4 regions of the Streptosporangium vulgare genome follow, and region 2 is predicted to be linked to each of the others. Evidence: riboswitches for the same ligand, from Rfam matches in the RefSeq annotation. Region 2 holds a riboswitch; each other region holds the start of a gene.

Region 1 (4,206 bases), on a different contig from region 2:
GAAGATATTGGCCGCGTAGTTCAAGAACGGAACCCAGCTCAGGAACTGCGGGCCGAAGAGCACTCCGGCGCGCTTGAGCGCCACGTCGGAGCTGAGCCCGCCGGGCGGCAGGGCGCCGCCGACCGGCACGACCTTGATGCCCATGACCATCTTGCCGACCGTCTGGCCGCCCCGGGTGAGCATGAAGAACTCGTAGGCCACGTAGATCGCCCCGGTGATCAGGGCGGTGAGCAGGCTGGCGAGGAATACGCCACCCGGCTCCGTGAAGGCGCCCGTCTCCGTGTTGAAGCTCGCCTGCGTCACGATGACGGCGGTCAGCACCGCGGTGATGATCAACATCGGGATCACCAGGATGACCCCGTCGATGATCCTCGCCACCAGGCGCTGCCACCACTCGGCGAGCGGGGCGGGGGCCCCGGGGGGGCCGCCGTACGGCTGGCCGTAACCCTGCTGGCCGTACGCGGGCTGCTGCTGGCCGTAGCCCTGCTGCCCGTAGTCGGGCTGCTGACCGTAGCCCTGCTGCCCGTACTGCTGCTGCCCGTAGTCGGGCTGCTGGCCGTAACCGGGCTGGGGCTGCTGCTGCCCGTAGTCGGGCTGCTGGCCGTAGCCGGGCTGCTGCTGGCCATAACCCGGCTGCTGACCGTACCCACCCTGCTGGCCGTAGCCCTGCTGCTCGTGGGAGGACTGCTGACCGTAGCCGGGCTGCTGACCGTACGCGCCGGTCCCGCCCTGCTGGCCGTACCCCTGCTGCTGGCCGTAACCGGGCTGGGGCTGCTGCTGCCCGTAGTCGGGCTGCTGGCCGTAGCCGGGCTGCTGACCGTACGCGCCGGTCCCGCCCTGCTGGCCGTAGCCGGGCTGCTGGCCGTACCCGCCCTGCTGGCCGTATTCGGGCTGCTGGCCGTAGCCCTGCTGCCCGTATCCGGGCTGGCTCTGCCCTGGGCCGGTGTTCGGCTGTGAGGCCTCCGACCTGTACCCCACGACTGTCACGTCGGGGTCGAGTCCGCCAGGGCCTCGACCCGCGTTGTGCTGTCCGTAATCCGGCTGTCCCGACGGTGTGCGATCGCGGTCGGGATCATCCTGTGGATACGGCGGCTGTCCGGTGCTCACCGCGTCACCTCACTTAGACTGCGCATGTGGCAAATGTCAGACGCACATGCATGCTGCTGCACAAGGTATCGACATAGGTATCAACAGTCACCTTTCCGATCAGTCAGCTCTAAAGTCATCAGAGTCGGGCTCGCGTGTCAGATGCAGCAGCATCCGGGTGTTTCCCAAGGTGTTGGGCTTGACGTGTTCCAGATCGAGGAACTCCGCCACACCCTCGTCGTAGGAGGCGAGAAGCTCGGCGTAGACCTCCGGGGCGACGGGTGTGCCCTGGATCTCCCGAAATCCGTGCCGCGCGAAGAAGTCGACCTCGAAGGTCAGGCAGAAGACCCGGCGCAGGCCCAGGTCGGCGGCCGTGCGAATGAGCGCGGAGACGATCCGGTGGCCGATTCCCATTCCCCTGCGGGTCGGATCGACGGCGACGGTGCGGATCTCGGCCAGATCCTCCCAGAGGACGTGGAGCGCTCCGCAGCCGATCACCTCCCCCTCCGCGTCGGTGGCGACCCAGAACTCCTGGACGTCCTCGTACAGGGTGACGGTGGCCTTCTCCAGCAGGCGCCGGCCGACACCGCCGTAGGTGTCGACGAGCCGCCTGATGGCCCGGACGTCCTGGGTGCGGGCGCGGCGGACCGTGACCTCGGAACCCGTCCCCGGCACGGGCGAACCCTGCTCCGCCCCCGCGGATTCGGCGCGCCGCTCCCCGTCGCCGGGGGCGTGAACAACCGGCACGGGAGAATGCTCAGCAAGCTGCTCCATGACCGTTCAGCGTACGTCCTCACGGGTCTTCAATTACGGCTCACCCTTAACTCCCAGCTCGCGGGCCGCACATGACCCTTGGCAGTCGCTTTACCACGCTCGGTACACGACGCCTCCAGTGTGCCGTAGCTCACCTTTGGCACGGTCCCGGAGCTGGGAAGACCTTCGTCACACGCGTCGCACAGGAGGCAAAGGCAGCGTAACGGCCATGTTGATCATATTGAGGTGTGATCTTTTCGTGACACCTCGGTTGCGAAACCTCTACTGAATTCGCAGTTCTGGTTGAGCAGGAACCATAGGTGCACTAATCTCCGTGCTCGATGTCAGAGACGTAAAAAGCCTGACCCGCCGAATCCTCGCACGTGGGGAACCGGGGACCCACCACGTCCTCCGGGGTGAATCCGAGTGCCACCGGCGCACCCGGTAGGGCTGCCTCCGGCCCGAACCCGTCAGCTAACCCGGTAGGCGGCCGAGGAGAGGAGCCTGTTGGTGAAGCGCACGCGCGACCACGGAGGAGAGCACGCGGGTCACGACGCCCGCGGCCGCGAACGCGCGCCACGAGGGCTGCGCCGTCGCATGGCGGTCGTCGGCCTGGCATTCGCCACCCTGACCCTCGGCACCCCGCTGGTGGCGGCCACCGCGGACCCCGAGCCCAGCCTCCAGCAGCTGGCCAAACAGGCGGAGAAGCTGCAGCAGGAGATCGGCGTCCTCGCGGAGCGCTACAACGGCGAGCGGGTCAAGCTCAAGCAGGCCCAGCGGGCCGCGGAGAGCGCCAAGAAGACTCTCGCGTCGAGCGAGTCCGAGCTGGCGTCCCGTCGCACCAAGGCCACCCTCCTGGCCCAGAGCACCTACATGTCGGGCGGCCTGAACTCCGGGCTCGCCTTCACGCAGGCCACCGATCCCGACACCTTCCTCGACCAGGCGACCACCAACTACGCGCTCCAGCAGCAGCAGAGCGAGGAGGTCGCCCAGGTGAGCCGGGCGATCGAGGCCGCCGAGCGGGCCCAGGCCAGCGCCAAGGCCAGGACCGCGGAGGTCAAGAAGATCCTGGCGGAGATCGACGGCAACCGGACCAAGATCGAGCGGCTGGTCGACCGGGTCGAGAGCGACCTGTTCAGCGAGGTGCGCACCAGGGCCGTCAGCAACAGGGGCGCCCGGGTGAAGACGAACGTGCCCATCGTGGGCAGCGGCAAGGCCGCGGAGGCCACCCGCTGGGCGCTCACCCAGCAGCTGAAGCCGTACGTCTGGGGCGCCGAGGGCCCCAACTCCTTCGACTGCTCCGGCCTGGTCATGTGGGCCTACCAGAAGGTCGGCATCAGCCTGCCGCACTACACCGGCGACCAGTGGACCGCGGGCACCCACGTCTCCAGGAACGAGCTGCGCCCCGGCGACCTGGTCTTCTTCTACAGCGACCTGCACCACGTCGGGATCTACATCGGTGCGGGCCTGATGGTCCACGCTCCCCAGACGGGTGACGTCGTCCACATCACCACGATCGACAACCGGCCCTTCGTCGGAGGCGTCCGCATCGCCGCCTGAACCGGCGCCCGAACCGCCGCCTGAACCCGGCGTCCGAAACGGCATCTGAACGGCATCTGAACCGGCATCGCCGATCGGATCCGCGTACGGCGGAACCGGGGACGCGCACGGTCGCATCGGGGACGCGCACGGCAGAGCCGGGGCGTCCGCCGGATCGGATCGGCGTCCACCCGTGTCCGGGCCGCACACATGTCCGGCCCGCACGCGTGTCCGGCCCGACCTGCCGGACACGCGGCGGTGTGTCAGATCAGGCGGCGACGGGCTGCCCAGGCCACGGCCTCGATCGCCGTGGCGACGCCGATGCGGTCGCAGATGCCTCTGAGCCTGCGTCTGACCGTCCGGCCGCTGATGTCGAGGCGACGCCCCACCCGATCGACCGTGACACCCTTGGCGAGCTCAGCCAGCAGCACGAGGTCGTCGTCGCTGAGACCGATATCGCTCATGCCCAGGGGGCTGTCGCCATGGCGTGAATCCACTTCTGGATATGCCATCAAGAGTCACTCCCCCCACTCTGGAAACCGGGTGCGAGACGCCGGAAATGAATACCGTCCGCCAGGAACGGTAAACGCCTTGTTCAAAGGTCGTCAAGTTCCACTCTTCATAGCGTGCGTCCAGTATTGACATAGCAGGCGCTACGTGAAGTACTCATGATATGTCAGTGCCTTTGCGGCTATGTCATGATCGAGCGCAGGCACGAGCCGGCAAGCACCCCCTGGCTGCGGTGACCGAGGTCCTGGCAGAACAAGGTTTCGCCGGAACCACCGCTCCGCCGGTCACCTCGAAGCCACCCTCTCGGGATCCGGACCG
Region 2 (4,206 bases):
ATGCCACCGATGTCGGTGCCCACGGCGAAGAGCTTGTTGTCGGCGTTGATGCCGTTGTCCCACTTCGCCGCGGGGAAGTCGGCCTTGCGGCTGTCCAGCCCGTACTCGGCGAGGTCGGTGAAGAACTGCGGGCGGGCCTTCATGAGGCCCATCGCGCCCTCGTCCAGGGCGATGATGTCGGCCGCGCCGCTGCCCGCCTGTAGACGCTGGAGCAGTTGCGGGAGGTAGACGTCCTCGAACCGGTCGGTCAGGTTCTGGTACTTGACCTGGATGTTCGGGTGCGCCGCGTTCCACGTCTCCACGGCCTTGTCGTAGCCGAAGTTCTCGCCGCCGCCGAAGGTGTGCACGGTGATGGTCACCGGCTCGGCCGGTGCGGCGGAGCCGCCGTCCGCGGCTGTCTTGGCGGGCTCGCTGGAGCTACACGACGTGATGGCCAGGGCGGTGGCCGCCATGACCGCGACGGCGGCGAGCTTGCCGTGTCGCTTGTTGTTCAACATTCCGGACCCCTCTCAGGTGGTCGCCCGAATCATTGGGAGGCGACATCGCGGACCGGTCCCCGACAAACGCGGTCCTCGTGACGAGGTCGTTCCTCAATGTGCTTTGGGAGCGCTCCCACGAAGAGTGGACGATGGGCAACCAGGACGTCAATATGCCGAAACTCAACCGTTACATCCGGCCGTTTTAGGCGGGACTATTAGCAGCAAACCTACCCAAACGTCTCATCGAGGTGATTGGGAGCGCTCCCATCTCACGGACATACAGTCGGGGCATTTCGTGTCCGTGCGTGGCCGGGGTGCCGTCGGCAGGGCCGGGAGGGGCGCACCCGCCGGGTGCCGGCGGAAGGCTGTCAAGGGCGTGTCAGGGCGAGGGGGGCGGTAGGAACGCCCCCGGGGGCGTCGCCGGACGGAGCGACGCCCCCGGGGGCGTGTGGAGCGGGCCGCCGTTCGCCGGCGGACGGCCGTGGGGCCGGGAGGCCCGCGCCGTGGGAGGATGACGGGCGCGGGCGGCGGGGGTGGATCAGTTGGAGTAGACGGGGTAGCCGTAGCCGACGACCTGGGAGATGGGCCGGACGCGCTGCTCGACGTCGCCGTTGCCGGTGTTGCCCTCGATCGTGGTGATCGTGCCGTCTCCGTTGTCGTTCTTCACGAAGCCGACGTGGTCGATGCCGTCGATGCTCTTGCCACCGGCCCAGTCGAAGTAGACGACGGCGCCGGGGGTGGGGATGGTGCCCCAGTGCCCGTTGTTCTTGAACCACTTGGCGTGGGCCACGGTGTAGGCGTCCCAGCCCATCGTGGGGCGGATGCCGGCCATCTCGCCGACCCAGGAGACGAACATCGCGCACCAGGGGGCGTTGGCGTAGTCGTACACGTTACGGCCGCCGTCGCGGGCGAGGGTCTCCTTGGCGCGGGGGCTCGACATGTACCAGGAGTGGAACTTGGTGCCGCCGCCCTGGGCGTTCTCGCGGACGCCGATCTGCTTGGAGGCGATGTCCAGGACCTTCGCCGCGGAGACCTTGGGGAGCCTTTCGGCCGCGATCTGGAGGGGGGTCTTCGCGGCCTTGGCGTCCTGGGCCTTGGTGTCGACGGGCGGGGCGTTCACGACGCCGTGTCCGTCGGCAAGTGCGGTGCCGGTGGCGCCGGTCGCCAGGGCGACGCACGCGCCCAGGATGGCGCATGCCGCGCGGGGAGTGGAGATGAGGCGATGGGTCATGCGGGGGTTCGACTCCTTGCTTCGCTTCCATTCCGCCTACCGGGTTAGCTGACGGGTTCGGGCTGGGAAGTGCCCTACGGCGCACAGGTGCGCTGATTCACCCCAGGAACGTGGTTCCCCGGTTCCGCAGACCTCGCGGATTCGGCGGCCGTGCTCACCATCGGTGGAAGGAGCTCCGCCAGGTGGGACACGGTCGGGCAATGTGACGGCAATGCACAGACCTTGGTAGACCTAGGCAATCGCCATGAATAGGACGAAGGTACGTCAGACGGACAGACGATTACAAGTAGGACATATTGCCCTGACTTGGGAATACGTATGAACCGGGAAGGTGTTGCCGGGTGCCGCCCGGCGGGAGGGGTGAGGTGAGGCGACCCTGTCCGTGCCTCGTCCCGGTGGACGGAGGGACGGCCCTTCGAGGCCGGAATCCCCTGCCTCCGCGGCGATCCGGGTTCTCCGGACCCGCCCGCGGCCCCCGGGTCGAGGGGTGCTACGACGCGCGGGTGAGGGTCCTGGCCGGAGGCGGCGCATCCGGTCAAATGTCGAACATGTTTTCGATAGTAAAAAGTATTCGGATGGTAGGGGTTCTCCCATGGGAGGTCCGGGGCCGGTGTGCCGGATCCGGCGGCTCCAGGCTCGTGCCCGGGGGAGTTTCCCCAGCTCAGGGCGGTGATGGAGAGGGGTGAGCGGGTCTCGCCGCCCGGAGGGTAAAGCGACGCGCTCGGCGGGGTCCCGCGGCCCCGGGAAAGTAAAGGTGCCGAGTAAAGGAACACGCTTTCCCCCAGGCCCCGCCGAGCACGCGGGTAAAGACCGGACGATCATCCACAAGCGCGCGTGGTCGGCTGTTCACCCGCAGTTCCCGGGCGCTTAAGGACACCGGGTTAGGTTGTGGCAGTCGTGAACGGGTCATCGCCCGGCGTGGAGGACGGCCGAGACCACGCGCGGGATCAGGGTTCGGCCGTTGCCTGGGTGGAGTCCCCGCTGCAGATGCTCTGCGCGGTGGAGGCCCATCATGCCGGGCTGCTCGGCGCCCGCAGCCATCTCGTGCCCAGGGCGAAACTCCGCCCGCTGGCCGTGACGGGCCGCGAGCTGGGCCGTCTCACCCTGCCCAGAGGGCTGGAGCTCACCGCGGCCAGGCCGGACATGCCCCGGCCGCGCCGGGGCGAGACCTGGGTGGTGGGCGACGCCTTCTCCGGCAAGGTCCAGTTCCGCTGGCTCACCGCGCTCCCCGGCCGGATCGTGATCGTCGACGACGGTCTCGCCACCATCAGGCTCCTGGAACTGCTCACCGGCAGACTGGGAACGCCCCTGCTGAGGGCGAGGGCGAAGGTCGGAAGGCTCAGGACCGCCCTCGGCGCGGCGGCCGGGCTCAGGCTGCGCGCCGCCGCCCGCTCGGGACGGCTGTCGATCTTCACCGCGCTGCCCGTCCCTCCCGACCTGGCGAAGGCGGTACGCGCGGGGGGAGCCGAGCTGGTCACCCACGACTTCGCCTGGCTGCGGTCCCAGCCGCTGCGCGGGCCCCGTCCCGAGGAGCGCACCGTCGTCCTCGGGACCTCGCTGGTCCGCAACGGCCTGATCCACCGCGACCGCTACTTCACCTGGCTGGCCGGGCTCGGTTCGGCCGGTCCGGTGGCCTACTTCCCGCACCGCCGCGAGGATCCCGACGACCTCGCCCGGGTCGGGGAGCAGCCGGGGATCACCGTCTACGACGGCGGGACCCCCGCCGAGATGACCCTGCGCGGGCTCGCCGCCGAGCAGCGGGTGCTCAGCCTGCCCTCCACCGCGGTCACCTCCCTGCGGGTCCTGCTCTCGGCCCGGGGCGTCGCCGTGGAGACGGTGGACGTCCCCGACGAGTGGTGGACGGCCGAGGCGGTTCCCTCACTCCGCTCGCACCTGTCGAGGTTCGCCCACCACGACACGGGAGTCACCGGGTCATGACCCCGTGGCCGACGCCCGGCGGGCTCGCCGCCCGCGGGCCGCGCGCCGCGCTTCTATGCCTACGAAACCGTACGAAAACCGCGCGAAACCGGGGATTCCCCGCCGGAGGTTCTCTTTGAAGGTCCTGGCCGTGGCCGACTCCGACTCCTACCTGAAGTGGGCGGCCTGCCTGCTGAGGGACCTGCCCTCGGGCTGCGAGACGGAGCTGGCGGTCGTCCGTACCCCCATCACCCCGTCGCCGGCGCAGATCCACGCCGCCGTCGCCGGCTCGGCGGCCGACCCGCCCGTGCTCTCGGCCCGCGCGCTGCGCAGGTCCGCGGAGCGTCTGCGGCCCGACGTGGTGCTCGTCGCCTGTACGGGGCCCGTGGTGGACGTGCTGGCCGGTGAGGTGCTGGCCGGGTTGCGGCCCCGGCCGGTGTTCGTCTCTGGGCTGCCGGGCATCTCCGTGCCCGCCACCGAGAAGGCGTGGCTGTTCCGCAGCGGATGCGACCTGTTCGTGCTGCACAGCGGCCGGGAGGTCGAGGAGTTCTCCGAGATCGGCCGCAGGCTGGGCGGCGG
Region 3 (4,206 bases), on a different contig from region 2:
ACGGGATGAGCGCCCGCGCCGGGTTCACCACCCCCAACCTGCTGGAGGCCGAGACCAACCGCGAGCTGGTCGCCTCCGCGCACCGCCTGGTGGTGCTCGCCGACCACACCAAGTGGGGCACGGTCGGCATCAGCACGATCGCCCAGCTGGCCGAGGCCCACATCGTGGTCACCGACTCCGGCCTGACCGAGGAGGCCCGCGAGGAGCTCGCCGCCTCGGTGGGCGAGCTGATCATCACGGAACCCCAGCGAGAGAGCGAGATCGCCGGCCGATGAAACGCACGATCACCCACCTGGCCGACGGCCGGGAGCTCATCTACTTCGACCGGCGCGACGACGCCGACCGCGGGGCGGTCGACCAGCGTGACCTGCCGCCCCGCCCCGCGGCCTCCGAGCTGCGCTACGACCCGCTCACCGAGGAGTGGATCGCGGTGGCCGGGCACCGCCAGGGCCGCACCTTCCTGCCCCCGGCCAGCGAGTGCCCGCTCTGCCCCTCCACTCCCGGCAACCTCACCGAGGTGCCCTCCTCCGACTACGACGTGGTGGTCTTCGAGAACCGGTTCCCGTCGTTCTCCGCCCAGCCGGGCGAACACCGGGAGATCGGCGGGCTGAGCGAGGTCCGTCCGGGGATCGGCAGGTGCGAGGTGGTCTGCTTCACCTCCGAGCACGACTCCTCGTTCTCGCGGCTCTCCCCCGAGCAGGTCGAGCTGGTCATGGAGGCCTGGGTCGACCGTACGGCGGAGCTGTCGGCGACGCCCGGCGTGGAGCAGGTGTTCTGTTTCGAGAACCGGGGGGCGGAGATCGGCATCACCCTGGCCCACCCGCACGGCCAGATCTACGCGTACCCCTACGTGACCCCGCGCACCAGGCTCACCCTCGGGGCGGCCGGGCGCCACCGGGAGCGGACCGGCGGCAACCTGTTCGCCGACGTCCTGGCCGCGGAGCGGGAGGCCGGGGTCCGGGTGGTGGGCTCGAACGAGCACTGGACGGCGTTCGTCCCGGCCGCGGCGCGCTGGCCCGTGGAGGTGCACCTCTACCCGCACCGCCAGGTCCCCGACCTGGTCGCGCTGGAGGCCGAGGAGCGCGCGGCGTTCGGCCCCCTCTACACCGACGTGCTCCGCCGCCTCGACGGGCTGTTCGGCGTGCCCATGCCGTACATCGCGGCCTGGCACCAGGCGCCGGTCTCCACCGGCCGCGACCTGTCGTACGCGCACATGGAGCTGTTCAGCATCCGCCGCGCGCCGGACAAGCTGAAATACCTCGCGGGGTCGGAGTCGGCCATGGGCGCCTTCGTGAACGACGTGTCACCCGAGGGGACAGCACACCTTCTGCGCTCCGTTGTCACGAACTGATTACCGCTCGGTCTCGGCTTGAGGTCGCATGACCTGCTGTTTACCACTACTATCCTTCCCACATCAGCTTTAAACGCTGATTTGCCTAATCCCGGGCACCTTGCCCGGGAGCCGGGGAACCACCGCACCTGGGGTGAAACCACTTCGGTGGAAGGGCTTCCTCCAGCCCGAACCCGTCAGCTAACCCGGTAGGCGTAAGGAGAGGAGAGTTCGTGGCGGCCCCGTCCCCCACGTTCCGTCGGCATGCCGCTCTGGTCCTCTGTCTGAGCTCGATCGCGGCGTTCACCATCGGTGCCCCCACCGCGGGAATCGCGGAACCCAAGCCGACCGAGGCCAAGCTCCGCGCCGACCTGGCCAAACTCGGCAAGAAACTCGACGGGCTGATCGAGACCTACGCGGCCAAACGCGAGTCTCTCAGGAAGGCGCAGAAGGCCGAGGCCGTCGCCAAGCAGAACCTGGACAAGGCCGAGGAGACCTACGTCGAGGCCAAGAGGCAGGTCGACTCCATCGTCCAGCTCCGCTACCAGACCAGCAGCAGCGGAGGGCTGCCCGCGCTGATGTTCTCCGGCGACATGGGCGCCGCCGCGGTGATGGAGCAGCTCACCGCCCAGCAGAGCGCCTACCTGGAGGGCTTCGCCGGAAGCCTCGAACGCAGGAAGAAGGCCTCGGAGACGGCGTCCAGGCTCACCGACGAGATCCGCGACGAGGCCAAGGAGGTGGAGGAGCAGCGCGAGAAGGCCGAGGACGTGATCCGGGACGTCAAGGACAAGCTCGACCGGCTCGCCCCCACCGGTTCCGGCCGCCGCTCCGACGGCAGCTGGGCCCCGCAGCTGCCCACCGGTGCCGACAACATCACCGACCGCACCCGGATCATGCGCGACGCCGTCATGCGGCGCTTCAGCCTGCCGTACTCCGTCGGCTGCTACCGGTCCGCCAACGACGGCGGCGAGCACCCCCTGGGCCGCGCCTGCGACTTCATGATGAGCACCGGCGGCACGATGCCCTCGGCCGCCAACATCGCGCTGGGCGACGAGATCGCCGCCTGGGCCATCAAGAACAAGGCCAGGCTCGGCGTGAAGTACGTGATCTGGCGCCAGCGCATCAACCACGGCTCCGGCTGGCGCTTCATGTCCAACCGCGGCGGCATCACGGCCAACCACTTCGACCATCCGCACATCTCGATGTACTAGTGCCACGAGGCGCTGACCTGCGATTTCTCTACCGGACGCCCCTCTCAGGGCACATCCCGGGATCCGCGGCACTCCCCCAGGCGCCGTCGATCGCCTTGCGCATGCGGTCCTCGCTGGACGGCATGAGGTGCGTGTAGGTCCGCAGGGTGAAGCCGGGGTAGGTAGCGGTGCTGCCGTTGAGCGTGGGCTTGGGCAGGGTGCGCGGAGCGTCGATCTGGGCGGCGATGTCACCGGTCTTGCTCTTGATCGCTTCGGTGTTGCCGCCGGCGGACAGCGTCAGGCCGCCTTCGGCCGCTTTGGGCTTGATGATTCCGTCTGCCTCGACGAGGGTGGTGTCGACCGGGGTGAAGCCGTCGCCGCCTGCGTTCTTGACCCGGACGGGCTCCAGGTACTGCTCCATCCGCAAGATCTTGCCGTCGGGGTTGGCGTAGTAGGTGGCGCGTTCCGAGCGCAGTGACTCGATCTCGATGCGCCGGTTGTCCTTCTTGGCCTGCGCCAGCGCTTTGCCGGTGGGCGTGGCGGGGGCGCTCGGCGGGGTCGTGGGAGCGGGAATCGTAGGGGGTGGCGGCGTGGGGTCCTGGGCGATCGCGGGCGCGCTCATCAACGAGAGCGGCATGGTCAGGGCCGCGATCAGGGCAGCGCGACGGCGCGTCCGGCTGGGTGAGCCGGAGGCTGTTCGTGATGGATTCACTCGATCCTTTCGAACACATGTGTGAAAACAGAGGGGCCATCACACGTGTCGCGCCCCTATCTAAAGATCCTTTTCAGTAGCGGGAAGAAGGGTTCCGTCACCACCGAATTCGCGGAGCGAGCAGAGGGTTTGCGCCGTGGTCACCGACCGAAGGTCGGCACATCGTCCATGCGCGCCGTCGGGGCAGCGGTGTACGTCTGCTGCGGCGCGGGACCGTTGATCGGCTTAAATCAGCTTCATTTATCAACTTTTCGCGTACTGGAGATCATCGGATTCCATATGGCCAATGAAAAGTGCCGTCAGAGGTTGACAGCTGCTCACCGAAAGGGACACAGGCGCGCATCCGATCACCTGCGGCGGCGGTTCGCCGCTACGGCGCCGGACGTGCGCCGGTACGCAGACGGTAACGAATCCCGCCGGCGATTCCCTCGGCGTCGGCGTACGGCCCGGAAAGTCGATCAAACTGAGGACGCCGCCTGTTCGTGAAGGACTCCAGCTGCGGTCAAGGCTCTCCGTATGGCCGCTGCCACGAGAGTCTGCCGCACGGTCATCGTTCGCTCCCCGAGCCAGGCATCGGGTCGAGAGCGGGGAGGCCCCACCAGGAGAACCCGCCCCTGCCCCTCGGTCGGCTCCACCGTAGGTCGGTCGTCATGGCGGATCAGATCTCGATGCCCCAGTGCTGCGGCGGGCCGATCTGGCGGATGCGTGCCGGCCCTCGTGGAGGCGGGCCGTCTCGCCGCTCCGGTCCAAGGTCGGCGAGCGTTTCGAGGTGCGTCGGCGGGGTTTTCCCGGTGTCCACCGGCGTGCCCCGCGCAGCAGGGCCCGGGAAAATCCGGCTGGTCAGCCCCATCCGCGAACCTTCGCCCGATCTGCCCTGGCCGATCTCGATGACTTGGGTCAAACTTGTGGCGACCGCGCTCATGGAGTGTCGAAAGCATGACAGTCGGTAATGGTGTCGTGAATTCCTGGCCAGT
Region 4 (4,206 bases), on a different contig from region 2:
AGGGCGGCGCCGTCGCCGAGGACGTCAAGCCGGGCCTGCCGCTCGCCGAGAAGCTCGGCCGGGTGTTCACCGCCCTCGCGGGCGAGGTCGCCACCAAGCTCGACGTCGAGGTGCGCGGCGAGATCGCCTCCCACGACGTCCGCGTGCTGGAGCTGGCCGCGCTCAAGGGCGTCTTCACCGACGTGGTCGAGGACTCGGTCACCTACGTCAACGCCCCGCTGCTGGCCAAGGACCGCGGCGTGTCGGTCGAGCTGATCACCAGCTCCGAGAGCCCCGACTGGCGCAACGTCGTGACGGTCCGCGGCGTCCTCGCCGACGGCCGCGCGGTCTCGGTCTCGGGCACCCTGTCCGGGCCGAGGCAGATCACGAAGATCGTCGAGGTCAACGGCTACCAGATGGAGATCGAGCCGACCGACCACCTGTCGTTCTTCACCTACACCGACCGGCCCGGCATCGTCGGCGTGGTCGGCCGCATCCTCGGCGACCACTCGATCAACATCGCCTCGATGCAGGTGGCCCGTGACGTCAAGGGCGGCAAGGCGCTCATCGCGCTCACCGTCGACACCGCCATCCCGGCCGAGGTGATCGACCAGATCGGCTCGGAGATCGGCGCCGACAGCGGCCGATCGGTCGACCTGGCCGACTAGCCGGAACGGCTCATGTGGCCGGCGGCCCCGGGGGCGGGGGGGGGGCCGGAGACCGGGGCGGCGGCCACATCTCGTCTCAGCATGTGAGAAGTGTGTACACCGGACGAGACGGTGTTTCCGCGGCCAGGTAGCCTGGATGAAATGCGCCAGGTTCTCGTAATTCCTACCTGCCGCGGCGAGGCCTGACAGGGGCAGGCCGGCGACTCGCCGCGGTGTCGTGGCGCGTGCCGGCTCCAAGCCCCCGCCGCCGGTCCGTGATCCGGACCCGCGACATCAGGCCTGGTCGGAGTCCCGACCGGAGTCTCGACCATCTTCCTTGCTGGCATGCGACCGAGACGAGATTCGCCATGTACGACATGTATCCCTGGAACCGTCCCGACGAGACCGAGAACGAGGCCACCGACGCGCTCCAGACCGCTCTGGACCGCAGGGACAACGGTGGTGCCCCCACCCGCTGAACCCGTTCTCGCCGCCGGGGTCTCCACGGCCTCCCGGCGGTGATCCGCCGGCGTGTCTCATCCGCCGGTCTCGGTCGCGAGCTCGACCCGCCTGGCCAGCTGAACCCCCTGCGGGTCGGGGCGCACCGCGCCTGCGAAGGAGTCGCGGCGCCAGGAGTCGAGTTTCTCCTCCTTGACCACGTCGCCGGTCCGCGGGGCGTGAACCATGTAACCGGGCTTTGTGATCATGCCTACGTGGCCGAGGCCGCTGAAGAAGACCAGGTCACCGGGCTTGAGATCCTTCCAGGCGATCTTCTTGGAGAAGGCGGCGTACTGGTCGTTGGTGACGCGGGGGAGCTTGATCCCGGCGGCGCCGTAGGCGCGGAGCATCAGGCCGGAGCAATCAAATCCGCCGTGGCCGGTGCCGCCCCAGACGTAGGGCGTTCCACGCTTGGACATGGCCCACTTCACGGCTTTCTGCCAGGCGGGCTTGACGGCCACGGCCTTCAGGGCCTCTTTCAGCGCGGGGGCGTTGAGTGCGGCGGGCCCGGGGGCGGGGGGAGGAGAGGCGGCCAGGGCGGCGGGTGAGGTCGCGCACACCGCGGCGCCGGCGACGATCATGGATGCGGAGATGGACAGGACGCGGGGGAGAACTGTGCCGGACAGGATGGTTCCTTCCATAAGGCCGGCCGGGTGAGCTGTCGGACTCGGGCGTGGAGGCCGCCCTACGGCGCGAGAACGCGCTGATTCGCCCCAAGGAATCCACCTGATGACGGCCGGGAACGGCGCTCCGGGGGAGGAGCGGGGTTCCCGGGGTCAGGTAGATCCCGTAAAGAGTGGTTCCCCGGCTCCGTACGGGCCCGGTAAGGGGAGGGCCCGTACGGATTAGGCAGTGATGTGAATGGGAGGACCATAACCAAACCTCACGAAACGGTCAATACCTAGCAAAGAAGGACAAAGTGATCAGGCGGCTCGCCGGGCGGATGCGTCCGGGGAATGAGACCGGTGTTCGATCACCGAGACGGACCGGTAAGGTGCCTGCATGGATTCGCGTAACATTCGCCTGGCGGTCATCCCCGGGGACGGAATCGGAGTCGAGGTCGTCACCGAGGGACTGAAGGTCCTCGAAGCGGTCGGCACGAAGGTGGAGACCACCACCTACGACCTCGGCGCCAAGCGCTACCACGAGACCGGCGAGACCCTGCCCGACACGGTCCTCGAAGAGCTGCGCGGATACGACGCGATCCTGCTCGGCGCGGTCGGCGACCCCAGCGTGCCCCCGGGCGTCCTGGAGCGCGACCTGCTGCTCAAGCTCCGCTTCCAGCTCGACCACTACGTGAACCTCCGGCCGGTCAAGCTCTTCCCCGGCGTCGAGACGCCGCTGGGCAAGGCCCGCCCCGAGGACATCGACATGATCGTCGTCCGTGAGGGCACCGAGGGCCCGTACGCCGGGGCGGGTGGCGTCATGCGCCGGGGCACGCCGCAGGAGATCGCCACCCAGGAGTCGCTGAACACCGCCTACGGCGTCGAGCGCGTCGTGCGCTACGCCTTCGACAAGGCGCAGGGCCGCCCCCGCAGGAAGCTGACGCTGGTCCACAAGACCAACGTGCTCACCTACGCCGGTGACCTCTGGGCCCGCACCTTCGACCGCGTCGGCCTGGAGTACCCCGACGTCCAGACCGACTACTGTCACGTCGACGCGGCCTCGATGTTCTTCGTCAGCCAGCCCGAGCGCTTCGACGTGATCGTCACCGACAACCTCTTCGGCGACATCCTCACCGACATCGGCGCGGCGATCGCCGGTGGCATCGGCCTGGCGGCCAGCGGCAACGTCAACCCCGACCGCACCGCGCCGAGCATGTTCGAGCCGGTCCACGGCAGCGCCCCCGACATCGCGGGCCAGGGCAAGGCCGACCCGACCGCCACGATCCTGTCGGTCGCCATGCTCCTCGACCACCTGGGCCTGGCCGCCGAGGCCGCCAGGGTCGAGCAGGCCGTCGCCGACGACCTGGTCGAGCGGCCGGCCGGCCGAGTCGGCCGGACCACCCGTGAGATCGGCGACGACATCACCGCCCGAGTAGCCGGCTGAGGAAGCCGCCCTCCTCGACCCCGACGCGCCCGGCGGCTCACCTGAGCCGCCAGGCGCGTTTTTGTTTCTCCAGCAGTGCCGGTTTTCGGCATGGATGGAGTAGTTTCCCGTTACCCGGTCCGACGCAGAATGGACCCAAGGGTAAGCCAGACACCAAGAGAAGGATCCGTGCGATGACCACCGCTCAGAAGCTCAGCTTCGACGTGCAGCTCTCCGACCACGCTCGCACCGCGGCAGAGCGCGAGCAGGTACTGGCGAGCCCGGGGTTCGGTCAGGTCTTCACCGACCACATGATCTCGATCGACTACACCGAGGGGCAGGGCTGGCACGACGCCAAGCTCGTGCCGTACGGCCCGCTCAGCCTCGACCCCGCGACGTCGGTCTTCCACTACGCGCAGGAGCTCTTCGAGGGGCTCAAGGCCTACCGCCAGGAGAACGGCTCGATCGTGACCTTCCGGCCGGAGGCGAACGCCGCGCGCTTCAACACCTCCGCGGCGCGGATGGCGATGCCCGAGCTGCCCGAGGAGACGTTCGTCGAGTCGCTGGAGCTGCTCGTCCAGACCGACCGGGAGTGGGTCCCGACCACGCCGGGACACAGCCTCTACCTGCGCCCCTTCATGATCGCGACGCAGCCGGCGCTCGGTGTCAACTACCCGTCCAGGACCTACAAGTACATGGTCATCGCCTCCCCGGCGGCGGCCTACTTCGGCGGGGGAAAGGCCGTCACGGTCTGGCTCTCCACCGAGTACACCCGCGCGGCCCCCGGCGGCACCGGCTTCGCCAAGTGCGGCGGCAACTACGCGGCGGCCTTCGTGGCCCAGCGCCAGGCCGTCGAGCAGGGCTGTGACCAGGTGGTCTGGCTCGACGCGGGCGAGCACCGCTACGTCGAGGAGATGGGCGGGATGAACCTGTTCTTCGTCTACGGTGACCGCCTGCTCACCCCCGCGCTCACCGGAACGCTCCTGCCCGGCATCACCCGCGACTCGATCCTCTCCTTCGCCTCCGATCTCGGCCTCCACACCGAGGAGGGGCG

What was found. Region 2 has a riboswitch for cyclic di-AMP ahead of ACFFRH_RS13135 (CHAP domain-containing protein). Riboswitches for the same ligand answer to the same signal wherever they lie in the genome.
Region 1: it holds a riboswitch for cyclic di-AMP, as region 2 does, so the genes downstream of both, ACFFRH_RS33895 (C40 family peptidase) here and ACFFRH_RS13135 (CHAP domain-containing protein) in region 2, are expected to answer to the same signal.
Region 3: it holds a riboswitch for cyclic di-AMP, as region 2 does, so the genes downstream of both, ACFFRH_RS32920 (coiled-coil domain-containing protein) here and ACFFRH_RS13135 (CHAP domain-containing protein) in region 2, are expected to answer to the same signal.
Region 4: it holds a riboswitch for cyclic di-AMP, as region 2 does, so the genes downstream of both, ACFFRH_RS31250 (C40 family peptidase) here and ACFFRH_RS13135 (CHAP domain-containing protein) in region 2, are expected to answer to the same signal.

What each region holds. Positions count from the first base shown of each region.
Region 1 covers NZ_JBHMBS010000023.1:85,577-89,782, forward strand. The annotation lists gene ACFFRH_RS33885 (RDD family protein) at 1-978, opposite strand, end outside; gene ACFFRH_RS33890 (amino-acid N-acetyltransferase) at 1,207-1,761, opposite strand; cyclic di-AMP (ydaO/yuaA leader) riboswitch at 2,197-2,344, shown strand; gene ACFFRH_RS33895 (C40 family peptidase) at 2,350-3,399, shown strand; gene ACFFRH_RS33900 (helix-turn-helix domain-containing protein) at 3,642-3,842, opposite strand.
Region 2 covers NZ_JBHMBS010000005.1:244,702-248,907, forward strand. The annotation lists gene ACFFRH_RS13130 (ABC transporter substrate-binding protein) at 1-497, opposite strand, end outside; gene ACFFRH_RS13135 (CHAP domain-containing protein) at 1,018-1,710, opposite strand; cyclic di-AMP (ydaO/yuaA leader) riboswitch at 1,729-1,867, opposite strand; gene ACFFRH_RS13140 (hypothetical protein) at 2,680-3,648, shown strand; gene ACFFRH_RS13145 (DUF6716 putative glycosyltransferase) at 3,764-4,206, shown strand, end outside.
Region 3 covers NZ_JBHMBS010000022.1:20,844-25,049, forward strand. The annotation lists gene ACFFRH_RS32910 (DeoR/GlpR family DNA-binding transcription regulator) at 1-275, shown strand, start outside; gene galT (galactose-1-phosphate uridylyltransferase) at 272-1,351, shown strand; cyclic di-AMP (ydaO/yuaA leader) riboswitch at 1,424-1,560, shown strand; gene ACFFRH_RS32920 (coiled-coil domain-containing protein) at 1,564-2,541, shown strand; gene ACFFRH_RS32925 (hypothetical protein) at 2,570-3,142, opposite strand; gene ACFFRH_RS32930 (hypothetical protein) at 3,891-4,154, opposite strand.
Region 4 covers NZ_JBHMBS010000019.1:117,939-122,144, forward strand. The annotation lists gene serA (phosphoglycerate dehydrogenase) at 1-647, shown strand, start outside; gene ACFFRH_RS31250 (C40 family peptidase) at 1,163-1,765, opposite strand; cyclic di-AMP (ydaO/yuaA leader) riboswitch at 1,753-1,986, opposite strand; gene ACFFRH_RS31255 (3-isopropylmalate dehydrogenase) at 2,127-3,173, shown strand; gene ACFFRH_RS31260 (branched-chain amino acid aminotransferase) at 3,347-4,206, shown strand, end outside.